3 regions of the Aureimonas sp. AU20 genome follow, and region 3 is predicted to be linked to each of the others. Evidence: predicted binding sites of a transcription regulator. Region 3 holds the regulator's gene; each other region holds the start of a gene.

Region 1 (5,739 bases), 860 kb from region 3:
GGCTACAGCTGGGTGGACATGAACCGCAACCTCGACGAGGGGCTGCAGATGATCCGCACCGCCGTCGATCTCAGGCCGAACGACGGCTACATCATCGATTCGCTGGGCTGGGCCTATTATCGCCTTGGCCGTTACCCCGACGCGGTGGAGCAGCTGGAGCGCGCCATTCTGCTGACGCCCGCCGATCCGACGATCAACGACCATCTGGGCGATGCCTATTGGCGCGTTGGGCGCACGCGCGAGGCGCGCTTCCAGTGGAACCGCGCGCTGATCGGCGAGCCCAAGCCCGAGCCGAACGTGGTGGAAACCGTCAAGCGCAAGCTGGCCGAGGGACTCGGGCCGGAAGCGCCCACCAAGCCGGGCGAGGTCGCGCCCGACACGGACGCGCAGCGCGCCGCCAACGAGGCGCCGGCAGCCGTCCGCCCGAACTGACGCGCATAACGGTGGACCTTCTGAAGCCATCCGCCCCGGCGCTGCATCGAGCAGCGCTGGCGCCGGCAAAGATCAATCTCGCGCTGCATGTCACAGGGCGGCGCGAGAACGGCTATCACGATCTCGACAGTCTCGTGGTCTTCGCCCGTGACGGGGATCGGCTCGCGCTGGCGCCCTCACACGAGGATCGGCTGACGATCGACGGCCCGTTCGCGAGCGACCTGCCGCTCGATCGGGGCAATCTCGTTCTGCGCGCCTTGGATCTGGCGCGCATCGGTGCCGCAGGCCTCGGCCTCGCGCTCCCTCCCCTCCACATCCATCTGCAAAAGAATCTGCCGCTCGCATCGGGCATTGGTGGCGGCTCGGCGGACGCCGCCGCGCTTCTGCGCATGCTCGGCGCGATCTGGCCCGCCATCCAGCCCGCTCTGGCCACGGAATGCCTCGCGCTCGGCGCGGACGTTCCGATGTGCCTGTCCGGCCGGGCGGCCCGCGTGCGCGGCGTCGGCGAGATCGCGGCCGCCGTCCCGCGCCTGCCGGGCTTCGGTCTCTTGCTGGTCAATTGCGGCGCGCCCGTCTCCACGCCCACCGCCTTCGCCGGGTTGGAGCGGCGCGACAACCCGCCTCTGCCTCCCCTGCACGAGGACGGCTTTATCGACCTCGCCGCCTTGGTCGACTATCTCGCAGGCACGCGCAACGATCTGGAGGCCCCGGCGCGGCACATCGTGCCCGCCATTGCCGCCGTGTGCGACGCCTTGCGCGCAGAAGAGCCGCTGTTTCACCGCATGTCCGGCTCCGGCGCCACCGTCTTCGCCCTGTTCGAGGACGAGGCGCGGGCCGAGCAGGCGGCCGTGCGGCTGCGCGCGCGCCATCCCGGCTGGTGGATCGCCTCCACCGGCGTTGATCCGATCGGAGACCGGCCATGAGCGCCCCTGACCGCCTCTTTCTTCCGCTCGGCATCGCCGTCCTTACCGTGTCCGATACGCGCAAGGCGGGGGATGATCGCTCCGGCGATACGCTGGCCGCGCGCCTCACCGAGGCAGGCCATCGCCTCGCCGCCCGCGCTATCGTGCCGGACGATCGGGACGCCATTCGCAATACGGTGCTCACCTGGTCCAGGGACCCGGAGGTGGACGTCGTCATCACGACGGGCGGCACGGGCTTCACCGGCCGCGACGTGACGCCGGAGGCGCTGGAGCCGATCTTCGAAAAGCGCATGGACGGGTTCTCGGCCGTGTTCCATCGCGTGTCGTTCGAGACGATCGGCGTATCGACCATCCAGTCCCGCGCCACGGGCGGGGTGGTGAACGCGACCTTCGTCTTCGTCCTGCCCGGCTCGCCCGGTGCCTGTCGCGACGCCTGGGACCATATCCTGAAGCCCCAGCTCGACTACCGGCACAAGCCCTGCAACTTCGTCGAGATCATGCCGCGCCTGGACGAACATCTCCGGCGCAAAGGCGGCGCGGCAGCCTGAGGGCCAGCCGTCTCCGCTCCTCCATCGGCTGAGGCAGGGCTAGGCGTTCAATCGTCGCGCTTGCGCAGCCGCTCGCTGGGCAGGCCTTCGGCCGCCTTGCCGATCGCGACTCCCGCAGCCAGACGCTTCGCCAGATGCGCTTTCGGCACCAGCCGCGCGTTGGGCCTTGCGGCGAACCAGCGTCGCCAACCCGCACGATCCCCCACTTGCAGCACGAAGCGGCCGCCTCTCGGCGCCTTCTCACGCAACTGGTTTTCGATGTGATGCGCCGCGCGCTCCGGCCAGTTTCCAGGCAAGCGGCCGCCCGCACGCAGCACCAGCACCCACTCGCCCTTCAGCATCGCGGCCGACTGGCGCAACTCGGCCAGCGAGCGCACCGAGCAGCCCGCATGGTCCGCGACGTCCAGAACATCCTTGCCGTGGGGGTCCACGACCACGACATCGCGTAGCACACCCTCGACCACGCCGGTTACCAGCGAGGACAGGGTCAGGGTCAGTTCCAGCGGGTCTTCGGCATCGAAAACAAGGACGCTCAGCATGGAACCGGCTTAACCGAGCCGAAGCGCGCTGACCAGAGCGGCGCGGATTCGCAATTTTGTTCTTGAAATGTTCTCATATGATGAATAGGACTATGGTCACAACGAGAGCAGCCACAGGGAAGCTTGTCCCATGTCCGAGATCCGCAGCCTCGAGAGAACCGACAGCCTGGGCCTGACCGGCCGCGAAGGCATCGACATGGCGCATCATGTCGTGGCGCAGTCCGGCCTTCGCATCGGCTTCGAGCGTCGGCGCGGCCGCGCGGCGGGCATCAACCCGACGGGCCGCTTCGAGCCCTTCTCGCGCTCTGTCTTCGACGATGGCTGGGCGACGATGGACGAGTTGCCGAGTTTCAAGACCGAGGTGCAGACGGAGATGGCCCGCACGGTCATCACCCGCAACACCTCCCCCGACATTTCCTTCGACCGGTCGGTGAACCCGTATCGCGGCTGCGAGCACGGGTGCATCTACTGCTTCGCCCGGCCGACACACAACTATGTCGGCCTTTCGCCGGGGCTCGATTTCGAGACCAAGCTTTTCGCAAAGCCCAACGCTGCGGAACTCCTGGAGGAAGAGATCGGCCGCGCCGGCTACGAGCCGAAGGCCATCGCGATCGGCACCAACACCGATCCCTACCAGCCGATCGAGCGCGAGCGGCGCATCATGCGCGACATGCTGGAAGTGCTGGAGGCCGCCAACCATCCGGTTGGCATCGTGACGAAGTCGGCCCTTGTGCTGCGCGATCTCGACATTCTTTCGCGAATGGCGGCCAAGGGCCTCGCCAAGGTCGCGATCTCGGTGACGACGCTCGACCGTCGTCTCGCCCGAACCATGGAGCCACGCGCCGCGACGCCCGCCAAGCGTTTGGAAGCGGTTCGCGAACTCACCAAGGCCGGCGTGCCGACCATGGTGATGACCGCGCCGATCATCCCGGGCCTGACGGATTCGGAGATCGAGCGGCTTCTGGAAGCGGCGGCGGAAGCGGGCGCTCGCGAGGTCGGCTACGTTCTTCTGCGCCTGCCGCTGGAGGTCGCACCGCTCTTCAAGGAATGGCTGCTGCAGCACTATCCCGATCGCTACCGGCATGTCCTGTCGCTCCTGCGCTCCATGCGCGGTGGTAAGGACTATGACGCGGAGTGGAACAAGCGGATGACCGGCAAGGGTCCCTACGCCATGCAGATCAAGCATCGGTTCGAAATGGCGGCCCGGCGCTTCGACTTGAACCTTGAGCGCACCCAGTTGCGCACCGACCTGTTCAGGGCGCCCAAGGGCGCTGGCGTCCAGCTGTCGCTGCTCTGAGAGACGACCGAAACCCGCGAGCTGGAAAAGCAGAGACTTTCGTTCGCGGCAGCAAGCGGGCTTTCAGTTGATGCGGGGCGTGTGTCCGCATCAATGACGAAGCTCTAACGGAACCGGATCAGCCAGATCGGTGCTGGCACTATGTCCATTCCGAAGGCACATCAAACCATTCGGGTTCTACCCGCACCAGTTCCGGCGTTTGTCCCCGACGCCGGATCGCTCGCCCGCCGTCCGCACCCGGCTCGCGAGCCTTGAGGAGAATCGGAGAATGCGCGAGTCTCGCCGCACCATGGCTCGCCGTTCCTCCGATTCTCCACCCCTTCCCCCTCGCCCTGCCCGGCGCGCCGAGCCGCATCCCGGCCCGGATTTCGCGCGCGAGGCCGCCCTTCTGCAGAAAGGCGTCCACTGCGTGGCCGGCGTGGACGAGGCCGGGCGCGGTCCGCTCGCCGGACCGGTCGTCGCCGGCGCGGTGATTCTGCGCGTCGGGCACATTCCCGAAGGGCTGGACGATTCCAAGAAGCTCGGTGCCCGTGAACGCGAGCGCCTGTTCGAGGCGATCCTCGATATGGCCGATGTCGGCCTCGGCAGCGCCAGTGCCGCTGAGATCGATCGGCTCAACATCCGGCAAGCGACGTTCCTCGCCATGCGGCGCGCGCTGTTTGCCCTTCCCAGCAGGCCCGACCACGCCTTGATCGACGGTCGCGACGTGCCGCTTGGCCTTCCCTGCGCCGGGTCGGCGGTGATCGGCGGAGATGCGCTCTGCGTGTCGATCGCGGCGGCGTCAATCGTCGCCAAGGTCATGCGCGATCGGCTCATGACCGCGCTTTGCGCGAGCGACCCGCGCTACGGTTTCAGCCGGCACATGGGCTATCCCACGGCCGCCCATCGTGCCGCGCTCGCCGAGCATGGCGTTGGCCCGCATCACCGGCGCAGCTTCGGGCCGGTGCGAGCCCTCATGCTGGCAGGCGAGTCGGACGGTTAGGCGAGGCCCCACTCGTGCCATCTCCCATGTGCAAACCCCATCGCATCGGTGCGGGTTTGCACACTTCCCGATTTGACGCTTGCCGGCATTCCGCAGACAAACGAAAAAGGCCGGCTTTTCAGCCGGCCTTCGTCTTATCCAAGAGCTATTGGTGCGGATCAGTTCAGACGACGGCGCACTTCGGCGATCGACTGGTCGGTGATGCGCGGGTCGGCGCCGACATTGCGCTCGGTCATCACGCGCGTAGCCGCCTCGATGGCAATGTCCACCGCACGAGCGCGGACTTCGGACACTGCCTCGATCTCGGCCTGCTTGATCTTCTGCTCGGCAACCTGCGTACGGCGAGCGACGTAGTCTTCGCTCTTGGCGCGAGCCTCGGCGACGATGCCCTGCGCCTCGCGCTGCGCGACGGCGAGGATTTCCTGCGCCTCGCTCTCCGCCTCGCGGCGGCGGCGCTGGTATTCGGCCAACTGCTGTTTGGCCTCTTCCTTCAGCTCGCGCGCCTCGTCGATCTCGTTACGGATCTGCGCGGCGCGCTTGTCGAGCGCCTTCGCCATGATCGAGGGCGCCTTGAGATAGGCGATCAGCGCCAGGAAGAGGATGAGGCCGACGAGAGCCCAGAACGTATTGTCGAAAGCCATGGCGACGCCCTTTTAGGAACGAACGGAACGGACGGCGTGGGAGACGTCCTCGCGCGACACGCCGAGGCCGGCAATGTCGTTGAGAATGGCTTCGGCCGCATCTTCGGCGATCGTGCCGACATCGGCGAGCGCGCGCGTCTTCACCTCGGCGATGCGAGCCTGGGCGCTTTCAAGGCGACCGTCGAGTTCGGCCTCGATGGTCTTGCGCTGCGCATCCGCATCGGCGCGCGCCTTGTCGCGAGCTTCCGTGGCGATGCGGGCGGAATTCTTGCGAGCGGAGGCGAGTTCCTGCTCATAGGCGGCCTGTGCCTCGTCGGCGTCGAGGCGCATGCGCTCGGCGGCCTGGAGATCGAGGGCGATGCGCTCGCGGCGGTTCT
Region 2 (5,739 bases), 1.9 Mb from region 3:
TCGTAGCCGAAGCCGGCGTCGAGATCGTCGCTGATCGATTTCAGCCGTTCGGCGAACAGGCGCTCGATGCGCTCGGGCGCGCGCAGGGGCCGGGCGCTGCGAACCTCCAGCCGCTCCACCCGCCCGTCGACACGGAACAACGCAAGCTCCAGCCGCCGCGCGCCCTCGCCCCGCGCCTCCAGATCGGGCCTCAGATGCCCGGCGAGATGGCGCACGAGGCGCAGGATGTCGTCGGCGAGGCTAACGGGTTCGAACAGGAGGCGCTCGCGCCCGAGCGGGGCGACGTAGCGGCGCGGCTCGATCGGGCGACGATGCCGGCCGGTGAGCGCGTCGAGCCGGGCGAGCAGCGCCTCGCCGAAGCGGCGCGCCAGCGAGGCGCGCGGCAGGGCCAGGAGATCGCCCACCGTCGCGAGGCCGAGGCGCCCGAGCCGGGCGCGTTCCTCGGCATCGATCCGCAGAGCCTGGATGGGCAGAGCGGAGACCGCCGACGCCTCCTCCCCCGCCGCCACGCTGACGCCGGGCCGGTGGCGCGCCAGGGCGCCGGCAAGCGCGGGCTGCGAGGCGAGGCCCCAGCCGAGCGCGAAGCCCTGCGCCCCGAAGCGCAGCGCCACTTCGCGGCACAAGGCCGCCTCGCCGCCGAAGAGATGGGCGCAGCCCGAAATGTCGAGCACGAGGCCCTGCCGCCCGTCGCGCGCGACCAGCGGCGTGTAGCGCTCGGCCGCGTCCGCCAGCGCTTCCAGAAGCTGGCGGTCGGCCCCTCGGTCCATGTCGCAGAGTTCCAGTTCGGGAAAGCGCGCCCGCGCTTCGGCAAGGCCGAGGCCCGGCCGCAGCCCGAGGCCGGCGGCCAGTTCGCACAAGGCCGCCAGCCGGTCCGCCCCGCCCTGGCGCTCGAACAGCGCGAGCGGGGCGAGTTCTCCTTCCGCGCCTTCCACGACCTCGCGCTGCGAGGGGCGCAGGGTGGCCAGCGGCAGCGCGGCGGGCGGGCGGTGGCCGTTGCCCGCTCCCAGGCGCGGCGTCAGCAGCGGCTGGGGAAAACCCGCGTCAGGATGCGCGGCGGCGCGGCTCGCGGGCGCCGTCCCGCACGCTTCCTTCTCCACGCGCCCCTCCTGCTCCAGGCGCCCCTCCTTCTCCAGGCGCCATGAGCGGCCGAACCGCTGCCGGCGCAGCCGGTCCGTCGGGAGGCGTGGAAAGAACAGGCCGAGAAAGCGCGGCGGGACGGATCGTTTCGAATCGACGCTCATGGGGGTTCCACTCCAGACAGACTTGGCCAAGGCGGCCATCGCGGGATTTCTCGATCGAGACGGTGAAGGCGGGCGCGCCGACGAGGCGCTGCGCCTCCAGCCCGACCCCGCTGCGGGGGGTGTCAGCGGCGGGGCCGGCCGCGAGGCGCAGGCGCAGCGGCGCGGCGGTGGATTCGGCAAAGCCGCCTTGGCGCAGCACCACCACCGGCCGCCCGGCGGCGCGCGAGCGCCAATGGAGGCGGCGCGAGCCCTCCAGCGAGAGCTGGGCCGGGTTGTTCTGCACTTCGAGCAGCGTCAGCGCCGGGGCGCCGGAGCGTGCCGCCTCCTCCGCCGCCCAGAGCGCTTCCTCCAGCCGGCGGGCGCGCACCATGACGAGCGCGGCCGGGTCGAGCCCGAAGCCGGCCAGCCCGGGCCGGTAGGGATAGCCGGCATCGGTGAGCGTCGCGGCCGGCGCGATCCAGACCAGCGGTCGGCGCGCCGTGGCGCCGAGCAGCACGGCCAGCGCCAACGCGAAGCCAAGGCCCGCCCCGGCATCGCGCACCGCCTCAACCCGCAGCTCCGACAGGCCGGCCTCGGGAAAGCCGCCGCCGAGCCGATCGTCGATCTCGGCAAAACCGAGCGGGCACACAGGCACGGCAGGACAAAATTCCTCCCCCTCGCCACCCTGTTCGGACCCCGCATCGCCCGTCCCCCGCTCGCTCCAGCGTGGCGGCGCGCGATCCTCGATTCGCCGAATCACCGCGCGCAGATCACCGAGGCGCGGCATCGGCGCCGGTGCTCCCTCCTCGCTTTTTCCCTCGCTCAGCAGCTCGTCGGATAACGCGCCGCAGGGGCCAAGTCTTGATTTTATCGAGCTTTTCTGGAAGGAACGGATGGGCTCCGGCGTATCGGGGGACGCGGTTTCCGGTTTCGCCGCCAGCATGGTCTTCTCCTTCGGACAGCCTGTCTCGCCGCCGAGCGGCACCGTCCGAAACGGCATCTGTTCACTTTATGTTCCTATGGATTCCAGAGGCCTCCCCGCGAGTCAATCGTGCCGGGGTCTGGATTATTTTCCTTCCACACTCCTGACGGCCGCCTGTGGAAAACCACTGGGCTCAAAAGGCGTTTGCAGGGCTGGGATGTGGACAGGGCACGGCCCCGCGCCTTCGTGAAGCGCGGCAGGCTCGCGGGCGACGGTGCGATATGTCACGAAGAGCGGAAGGGCACGGACCGCCGCATCGGCAAGGCCGGGCGGACATCAGGGAAGGACGGGGATGGCTCAGCTCGATCAGGCCAAGGACTGGGGCCGGCGCATGGCGCCGAGCCTGGAGGAGATCGAATCGCTGGCGCTGGACGCCTATGCGTCGCTGCCGCCGGAGTTTCGCGCCCTGTCCGGCGAAATCCGCTTCCATGTCGCCGACTTTCCCGACGACGAGGTGGTGGAGGCGATGAACCTCGAAAGCCCGTTCGACATTCTCGGCCTGTTCGAAGGCCGGCCGGTGGCCGCGATGGCGGTGAGTTCCACCGGCGAGATGCCGAACCGCATCCTCCTCTACCGCCGCCCGATCCTTGACTATTGGGCCGAGCACGAGGAATCGCTGGGCACGCTGGTCGCCCACGTCCTGATCCACGAGATCGGCCACCATTTCGGCCTGTCGGACGACGACATGGAAGCGCTGGAGGCGCAGGCGGACTAAGCCGGCTTAGGTGCCATCACTGCCGGCCACCTGCGCGCCTATCTTCCGAAACGAGGGCGGCACTTCAATAGACAGCTCTCAGCCTCCACTCTGCGCGCCGTGGAGATCCAGCCCCCAGAGCAGGAGGGGCGGGAGGGGGGACCAGAGGCTGGTTCGAAGGCCCGCGTGGCGCAGGGCCTCGGCGGTCCAGGTGTTGCAGCCGAACAGGAGGTTGAAGCCGCCGCGCGCCTCGTAGAAGCGGTCATAGGGGCTGTAGGCGAAGCCCGGCAGGAGCCAGGGGCCGCCGCCGGAATTGGGGTCGGGCTCGAAGCTCGCCTCCACGAAACGTAGGAGCGCTTCATAGGCCGGCTCGCTCAAGGTGACGGGGCGCAGGCCCGGCTCCGTGCCGGCGAGCGCGGGGGCGAGCGAAAGGTGGAGCACCGAGCGGTCATAGGTGAAGGATCGCCAGAGCGCGTCCAGCGAGAGGTCGCGCCATTCCGGCGTCTGCGTATAGAAGGCGCGCCCGCCCCAGCCCACCGCGATGGCGCCGACGCGCGGGTCGTCCAGGGGCAGGCCGTCCCGCGCCAGGAAGCCGAAGCGGGTGAGAAGCGCGGGGGTCGCGGGCAGGAGAATGTCGGTGTGGATGGGATTGGCGGCAAGCACCACCACGACGCTCGCCTCGCCCGGCCCCGGCGGCGCGAAGCCGACGCTGGGCGCGCGGGGGACGACAAGCGCCAGAAGCGCCAGCCCCGAAAAGACAGCCGCAAGGGCGAGAAGCAGAGCGAGGCCGGCGCCGAGCCAGCGCTTCAAGAGCCCTTCGGCCCCCGGCGCCGCATGGCCTCCTCGGCGCGGCGCAAAGCCTCCTGACCCCGGCGCAGGCCCTCCATGCCACGGCGCAGACCCTCCGCGCCCTCGCGAAGACCCTCAGTGCCCCGCTCCAGCCCATCCAGGCCCTGCCGAAGCCCCTCGGCGCCGCGCCGCAAACCGTCCGCGCCGAGCGGAAGCGCCTTCGCGCCCCGCCTCAGCCCTTCGAGGCCGGCCAGAAACGCTTCGCGCAACGGGTCACGCGTGGTCATTGTTCGCCGAGCTTCATGGAGGGATCATAATCCTTGCCCTCAACGAGCTTGGTGACGGGCTGGGCGCATTTCATGACGCCCTCGGCCGCGTCGAACGCATAGGCCGGGCTGCCCGCCAGTTCCCAGCCCTTGGACAGGGCGAGCGAGACCTTGTGGCAGAAGGCGGCGTCGTCGACGCCGGTCAACAGGCGGTAGAGCTTCATGGATGGGTCCTTTCGCGAATGCGGGCGGCGCGGGCGAGGAGGTGCTCGGCCGCATGAAGATGCAGGCGCTCCACCATCCGCCCCTCGTGGCGGATGACGCCGCGCCTGGCATGGGCGGGGTCGGCGAAGGCGGCGACGAGACGTTCGGCGCGCGCGATCTCCTCCGCGTCCGGGGAGAAGGCAGCTTCGGCCGCGGCGATCTGCGCGGGGTGGATCAGCGTCTTGCCGGCAAAGCCGAAGCGGCGCGCCTGACGGCACTCGGCCTCGAAGCCCGCCGTGTCGCCGAGGTCCGACCAGACCCCATCCAGCACCGGAACGCCCGCCGCTTTGCCGGCGACGAGCACGGGGCCGAGCCAGGGCAGAAGCTCCGGTCGGCCCGGCGAAAGCTGGAGATCGGCGGCGGCCACCAGATCGTTCGGGCCGACCACCAGCGCGCCGAGGCGGTGGCGCAGGCGTGTCTCGGCAATGTCGGCGGCGTGGCGCACGCCCTTGGGCGTTTCCACCATGGCCCAGAGGCGAAGTGTCGGGGGCGCGTCCATCTCGGCCAGCGCGTCGTCGGCCTCGCTCAGCCGGCGCGGCGTCTCGACCTTGGGCAGGAGCACGGCGTCCACCTTGGCGGCGCGCGCCATCAGAAGGTCTTCCGTGCCCTCGGGCGTGTCCAGCGGATTGATGCGCACGACGCGAAAGGCGCCACCGGGCGGGCACTCCAGAAGATGGGCGCGCAGACGCTCGCGCGCCGCGTGCTTCTCCGCTTCAGCCGCGGAATCCTCCAGATCGAAGATCACAGCGTCGGCGGCAAGGGTCCGTGACTTTTCCAGCGCCCGGCCATTGGCCGCGGGCACGAACAGAACGGAACGCAGAAGCGGCTCGGGTTCGGTCATGCTCGACGTCTGCCCCATCGCGCGAACGGGTTCAAGCAGCGGCACGCGAAAAGGCCGGGGCGGCGAACCGTCCCGGCCTTGCAATTCCGGCGGCAGGCGCGAGCGCCCGATCGCGAAGGGCGATCAGGCGAGGGTCAGGCCCACGTCCAGATTGCCGCGCGTGGCGTTGGAATAGGGGCAGATCTCGTGCGCGGCGGCGATCAGCTTCTCGCCCTCGGCGGGGTCGACGCCCGGCAGGTCGATCGTGAGATCGGCGGTGATGCCGTAGCCGCCTTCCGAGCGCGGGCCGAAGCCGACTTCCGCCGTCACGGTCGCCTCGGCCGGAACCTTGACGCCGACCTTGGACGAGATGGCGCGCATGGCGCCGAGGAAGCAGGCGGAATAGCCGGCGGCAAAAAGCTTCTCGGGGTTGGCGCCGTCGCCGCCGGGGCCGCCCATTTCCTTGGGAACCACGAGCTTGACGTCGACCGAGCCGTCCTCGGAGCGAGCGGCGCCATCGCGGCCGCCGCCATTGGCCGTGGCCTTGGTCTTGTAGATCACGTCGACAGGCATGGGAAATCTCCTTGGGAAGGGGGAAGGAAACGGGCCGGGACGGCCCGAGGGACGGGAGGAAGGGAACGAGGGAAGGCTTCGCAGGGACGAAGAAGCGAAGAGCAAGGAGGCAAAGACCGGGCAGGCGAAGG
Region 3 (5,739 bases):
ATTCCGGCGGATCGCATCCTCGTCGGTGAGAGCGCGATCTCGACGCATGAGGATTGCGTGCGCCTCGCCGGTGCGAACATTCGCACCTTCCTCGTCGGCGAGAGCCTGATGCGGCAAAGCGACGTGGAAATGGCCACTCGCAAGCTGCTCTTCGGCGCAGCGGCGGAAGCGGCATGAGCGAGGTTTCGCTGACTCATCTCGATGCGGACGGCTCGGCCCGCATGGTCGATGTCGGTGACAAGCCCGAGACGGTCCGCACGGCGCGGGCCGAAGGCCTCGTCCTGATGCGGGCGGAAACGCTGGAGATGATTCGGCAGGGCAGTGCCAAAAAGGGCGACGTGATCGCGATCGCGCGCATAGCCGGCATCATGGGCGCGAAGAAGACCCACGAACTGATTCCGCTTTGCCACCCGCTGATGCTGGAGAAGGTCTCCCTCGATCTGGAGTACGAACCGGCCCTGCCCGGCATCCGCGTCTCCGCGACGTGCCGGGTATCCGGCAAGACGGGGATCGAAATGGAAGCGCTGACCGCCGTGTCCATCGCCTGCCTCACGATCTACGACATGGCGAAGGCGGTGGACCGCGACATGACGATCAGCCAGATCCGTCTCATGGAGAAGACGGGCGGCCGTTCCGGCACTTGGAGCGCCGCTTGAGTTTGCTGCCGGTCGAGGAGGCGCGCGAGCGGCTCCTGTTCGACGTCTCGCCGGTGGTGCAAACCGAGCGGGTGGATCTGCGGAGGCTCGCCGGGCGTCGGCTGGCGAGCGATCTCTCGGCCCTCCTGACCCAGCCTTCTTTTGATGCCTCCGCGATGGACGGATATGCCGTCCTTGCCAGCGACTTAAGCGCTGGTGAAACGCGACTGCGTCTCATCGGAGAATCGGCCGCCGGCGCGGCGTTCGAAGGCATTTTGCGTGCTGGCGAGGCGGTTCGCATCTTCACCGGCGCACCCGCGCCGCAAGGCGCGGATGCCGTCGTCATCCAGGAGAATACCGAGCGTCCCGACTCGGAGACGGTGCTCGTCCGCGAGCCGGTCACGCCCGGCCGCCATATTCGCCCGGCGGGCAATGACTTTCGAGAGGGTGCGCCGCTTCTCCGGGCCGGCACGATCTTTCGCCCTGCCAGTATCGCGCTGGCGGCGAGCGGCGGTCACGCGGAGGTCGAGGTTTGTCGGCGCCCGCGCGTCGCCATTCTGATGACCGGCAGCGAATTGGTTCTGCCCGGCACGCGCCCCGGCCCGGCGCAGATCGTGGCGTCCAACGGATTCGGAATTGCCGCGATGGTGGAAGCGTCGGGCGGAGAGGCTTTGTCCTATGGCATTGTCGCGGACGACCGCTCGGCGCTTGCCGCCGTGCTCGACCGGGCCAGGCGCGATGAAGTGGATGCCTTCGTGACGATCGGCGGCGCCTCGGTCGGAGATCACGACCTCGTCGCGCCGGTCTTTCGCGAGTGTGGAGTGGAACTCGATTTCTGGAAGGTCGCCATGCGGCCCGGCAAGCCGCTGATGGCCGGACGCTTCGGCGAGATGCGGTTTCTAGGTCTGCCGGGAAACCCCGCCTCCAGCCTCGTCACCGCCGAATTGTTTCTTCGGCCGCTGGTCGAACGGCTGGCCGGGCGCCCGGCGCACGGTGGCTATGAAAGGGGCGTATTGGGAGCGCCCGCTTCTGCCAACGACCATCGTGCCGAGTTCATGCGTGGCCGAATCAGTGGGGAGACAGACGGCAAGCCCCGCATCGTCCCGTTCGATCGGCAGGACTCCTCGCTCCTCAGTGTCTTCGCCCTAGCGGAGGTGCTTCTCGTCAGGCAACCTTATGCTCCTCCTGGCGAGACCGGCGATCCCTGTGAGTTCGTGCGATTGGCTTGACAGGCATCCTTGCAGAACACAAACAGAACAGATAGGCTTTGTTCAGGTTTTGTTTTGGTTGGATACGAACGATGTTGACCCGCAAGCAGCATGAATTGCTCCTCTTCATTCATGATCGCCTGCAGTCGATCGGCGTTCCCCCGTCCTTCGACGAGATGAAGGAAGCGCTGGACCTGAAATCCAAATCCGGCATCCACCGGTTGATTACGGCGCTGGAGGAACGCGGCTTCATCCGCCGCCTTCCCAACCGAGCCCGTGCTCTTGAAGTCGTTCGGCTTCCCGATTCCATGGCCGGTAAAGGTCAGGTCGCCGCGTCAACTACCGCGAAGGTTTCCCAAGGCGAGACGATCGAGCGGCAGGTTTTGCCCTTTCCGGGGCGGGCTGCCACCGCGCGAAGCGGCGAGACGGCGGACGCTGCCAATGACTCGATGCCCGTTCCCGTTATGGGCCGCATCGCTGCGGGTGTTCCTATTTCCGCAATCCAGCAGAACAGCCGCTCCATCGCGCTCCCGATCGAGATGTTCGGCCAGGGCGAGCATTACGCTCTGGAGGTGAAAGGCGATTCGATGGTCGAAGCCGGCATTCTCGACGGCGACACGGTGCTGATCCAGCGGGCCGAGACGGCAACCGCCGGCGAGATCGTCGTGGCCCTCATCGACGAGGAGGAGGCTACCTTGAAGCGCTTCCGTCGTCGCGGCACTATGGTCGAGTTGGAAGCCGCCAATCCCGCCTACGAGACGCGGGTCTTGGAAGCGGGACGGGTCAAGGTGCAGGGTCGTCTCGTCGGTCTGATCCGCCGCTATCACTAGGGCGCGGCCGCGCGCCTTTCAGCTTTTTCTGGCCCGGCTTCTCGCCTCCCATTCGTTCGGGCCAAGGCGCCGAGCGATGCTGGTTCCATTCCTCGAAGGCCTGGGGAATGGACGGCTGCAGCGCCCATCCGCCTCGCTGCCTCTCCAGAGCCACCGCGCCTGTGCGCCGCAGTGTGCGGAGTGTCAGAAGTTTCGCACCTGAGCGGCAGGATTCGATGCGAGGCGCGCGGGCGACCACGGCGATATCGGCCGTGTCGCAGAGTTCTCCCAGCTTCTCCAACTGATCGGTCCAGGCAACGCGGAGCCCGGAGCGGGTCTTCGCACGGCAAATCTGCTCCTTGCATTCGAAGGTCTTTCGATCGTCCTTCGAACGGCCGAGAGGCGCCAACTGGTAGGCGCGCTTCCATTGATCGTGCACAAAGCGGTTCGGGCGTTTGCGAAGATCGATCACCCGGCCATCCTCGCCGATCACGGCAATGTCCCGAGCGTCCTCCGATATGACGAATTCGGGACGCGAGGCTGCAGGAACGAGGAGAAGGCCGAGAACCAGCGGGGCGACCGCCGCCCATCGAAAATGGCTCTGGCAAAACGAGAGCAGCAGCAGACAGACCGTGAAGCAGATGAGGCTGACGCTGCCGATCTGCCCGACGCCATAGTCTGGAAAGGCAGCGGCCAGCGCCTTTGCCATCCAGAACACGAGATCGAGCCCCCAGCCGATGGGCACAAGCGCCAAGCTTTCAAGGCCGAGCGGCATCAGGCAGACGCTCGCCAAGGCCAGCGGCATGATCCAGAACGAGAAGATCGGCGTCGCCAGGACATTGGCGAGAAGGCCGAAGGGCGCGGCCCGCTGAAAGTGGTAGATCGCATAAGGCGCCGTCGCCGCGCCGGCGATCAGAGACGACACGAACACGCCGATCACAACCAGCGCCAGCGTGCGCAAGGGCGAGAGATCGTCGCCCACCCCCTTCGACCACCGGGAATAGGCACCATATGCCCCGACCAGCGCGGCGGTGGCGGCAAACGACATCTGGAAGGTCGCGGTCATCAGTGCATGCGGCGAGATCAGCATGACCACCATGGCCGCAATCGCAACATTGCGCAGGGTCAGGGCCGGTCGATCCACCAGAACCGCGCCCAGCATGATCGCGATCATGACGAAGGATCGCTCGGTTGCGGCGTTGTCACCCGCCAGTAGGAAGTAGAACCCGGTGATGCCCAGCGCCGCGACCGCCGCGATCTTGCGCGCCTGCCAGCGCAGCGCCAGCGACGGAAAGGCGGCGATGCTTGAGCGCACCGCCAGCATGGTCATTCCCGCCACCAGCGCCATGTGAAAGCCGGAGATCGACAGGACATGGGCAAGTCCGGTCACTCGCAAGGCGGCTTCGATGTCGTCGGGAATCCCGGCGCGCTCGCCATTGATGAGCGCCGCCGCGACCGCGCCGCGCTCGTCCGGCATCACGGCGCGAATCCTATCGCCGATCAGCAGGCGCAGCTTGGCGACGTGTTCGAAAACTCCAAGCGTCCCGGGTTCCACGGAGGGGTTCGGCGGCCCGAGCGAGTAGCCGAAGGCTCCGGTGCCGTCGAAATAGGGCATGAAAGCGAAGTCATATCCACCGGGAAAGGCAGGGCCTGCCGGCGGCTGCAGGCGCACGAGGCCCTCATAGCGAGCGCCGATCGCCAGGGCCTCATGGCGGCTCGATACGAGCACGCGTACACGTTCCGGCGGCCGGCTGAGATGCGGGCGCTCCGTTGCCAGAACTTGGATCGTATAGCGATAGCGCCCGCGATCGTCCTGCTCGCGAAGCAGAACACGCCCGGAAATGCGAACCGTCGCATTTCCCGAGAGCATCACCGTGTCGGTTGTCTTTAGCTCGATCCAACTCGCGCTAAGCCCAAGGGCGAAGCCGAGCGGCAACAGGAAAGCGGATCTCACAAAGGGTCGACCGGCCCCAAAGTTTGCGCCAGCGATGCTTACGAACGCGAAGACAGGTCCCAGCCAGCCCGGAGGCCGCCAGCCCGAGCCGAAGACGAGAGCGATTGCGATCATCATTCCGATAGGAAGCCACGCGAAGGCCGATCGCAGATCCCGTTCGCGCTGTACCTGCCGGGAAAGCCAGAGCCGCAACGGCCCAATCGGATCGACGCGTGGGATGGACGATGAATCGCCGGCGGCTCCGTCCGGCAGAACGTCCGTGGTCACCTGCGATGCCGGCACGTGCGCCCCGCCTTGAGTCCTCTCGATCCTATGTTACACACCCGGCCATCCATGCGCAGCCCGACCGGAGGCGCGCATTCAAACTGAGAGGGCTTGCGATCTCCGTCGCGCCCGGTTTTCAAAGGCACCGAGATGACCGATCGCGTGGTGACACGTTTCGCGCCCTCGCCCACGGGCTTCCTCCACATCGGCGGAGCCCGCACGGCCTTGTTCAACTGGCTCTACGCCCGGCGCATGGGCGGGCAGATGCTGCTACGCATTGAGGACACCGATCGGGAGCGCTCGACCGACGCGGCCGTAAGCGCGATCATCGAAGGGCTGGACTGGCTCGGGCTGAAGGCTGACGGCGAGCCGATCTCGCAGTTCGCTCGGGCGGCGCGCCACCGCGAAGTGGCCGAAGCGCTCGTCGCGGCCGGTAAGGCCTATTATTGCTATGCCTCTCCGGCCGAGCTGGACGAGATGCGCGAGACGGCCAAGGCCGAGAAGCGCCCGCCCCGCTACGATGGTCGCTGGCGCGACCGAGATCCGTCCGAGGCGCCGGCCGGCGTCAAGCCGGTCATCCGCATCAAGGCGCCTTTAGACGGCGAGACCGTGGTGCGCGATCAGGTTCAGGGCGACGTCCGCTTTCCCAACAAGGATCTCGACGATTTCATCCTGCTGCGCTCGGACGGCACTCCGACCTACATGCATGCGGTCGTCGTGGACGACCACGACATGGGCGTCACGCACATCATTCGCGGCGACGACCATCTGACCAATGCCGGCCGCCAGACCTTGATCTATCAGGCCATGGGCTGGGACGTTCCGGTCATGGCCCATATTCCGCTGATCCACGGCGCGGACGGGGCCAA

The links. Region 3 encodes LexA, which represses DNA repair genes until DNA is damaged. Its sites were predicted from a motif close to TGTTCNNNNTGTGTTCNG; they were not measured.
Region 1: M673_RS15065 (PA0069 family radical SAM protein) is a predicted target of LexA. The motif match lies at 2,500-2,517, and genes of this name have one in related genera.
Region 2: M673_RS02565 (ImuA family protein) is a predicted target of LexA. The motif match lies at 2,222-2,239, and genes of this name have one in related genera.

The regions. Positions count from the first base shown of each region.
Region 1 is NZ_CP006367.1:3,314,203-3,319,941, forward strand. Features, by position in the region: gene M673_RS15045 (tetratricopeptide repeat protein) at 1-432, shown strand, start outside; gene M673_RS15050 (4-(cytidine 5'-diphospho)-2-C-methyl-D-erythritol kinase) at 444-1,355, shown strand; gene moaB (molybdenum cofactor biosynthesis protein B) at 1,352-1,903, shown strand; gene M673_RS15060 (hypothetical protein) at 1,951-2,442, opposite strand; gene M673_RS15065 (PA0069 family radical SAM protein) at 2,639-3,739, shown strand; gene M673_RS15070 (ribonuclease HII) at 4,029-4,721, shown strand; gene M673_RS15075 (F0F1 ATP synthase subunit B) at 4,880-5,362, opposite strand; gene M673_RS15080 (F0F1 ATP synthase subunit B) at 5,375-5,739, opposite strand, start outside.
Region 2 is NZ_CP006367.1:569,246-574,984, reverse strand. Features, by position in the region: gene M673_RS24010 (Y-family DNA polymerase) at 1-1,097, opposite strand, end outside; gene M673_RS02565 (ImuA family protein) at 1,042-2,007, opposite strand; gene M673_RS02560 (metallopeptidase family protein) at 2,495-2,917, shown strand; gene M673_RS02555 (TIGR02117 family protein) at 2,996-3,706, opposite strand; gene M673_RS02550 (hypothetical protein) at 3,703-3,972, opposite strand; gene M673_RS02545 (DUF1737 domain-containing protein) at 3,969-4,175, opposite strand; gene M673_RS02540 (HpcH/HpaI aldolase/citrate lyase family protein) at 4,172-5,056, opposite strand; gene M673_RS02535 (organic hydroperoxide resistance protein) at 5,180-5,608, opposite strand.
Region 3 is NZ_CP006367.1:2,456,447-2,462,185, reverse strand. Features, by position in the region: gene trpC (indole-3-glycerol phosphate synthase TrpC) at 1-177, shown strand, start outside; gene moaC (cyclic pyranopterin monophosphate synthase MoaC) at 174-656, shown strand; gene M673_RS10940 (molybdopterin molybdotransferase MoeA) at 641-1,864, shown strand; gene lexA (transcriptional repressor LexA) at 1,936-2,673, shown strand; gene M673_RS10930 (ComEC/Rec2 family competence protein) at 2,627-4,720, opposite strand; gene gltX (glutamate--tRNA ligase) at 5,021-5,739, shown strand, end outside.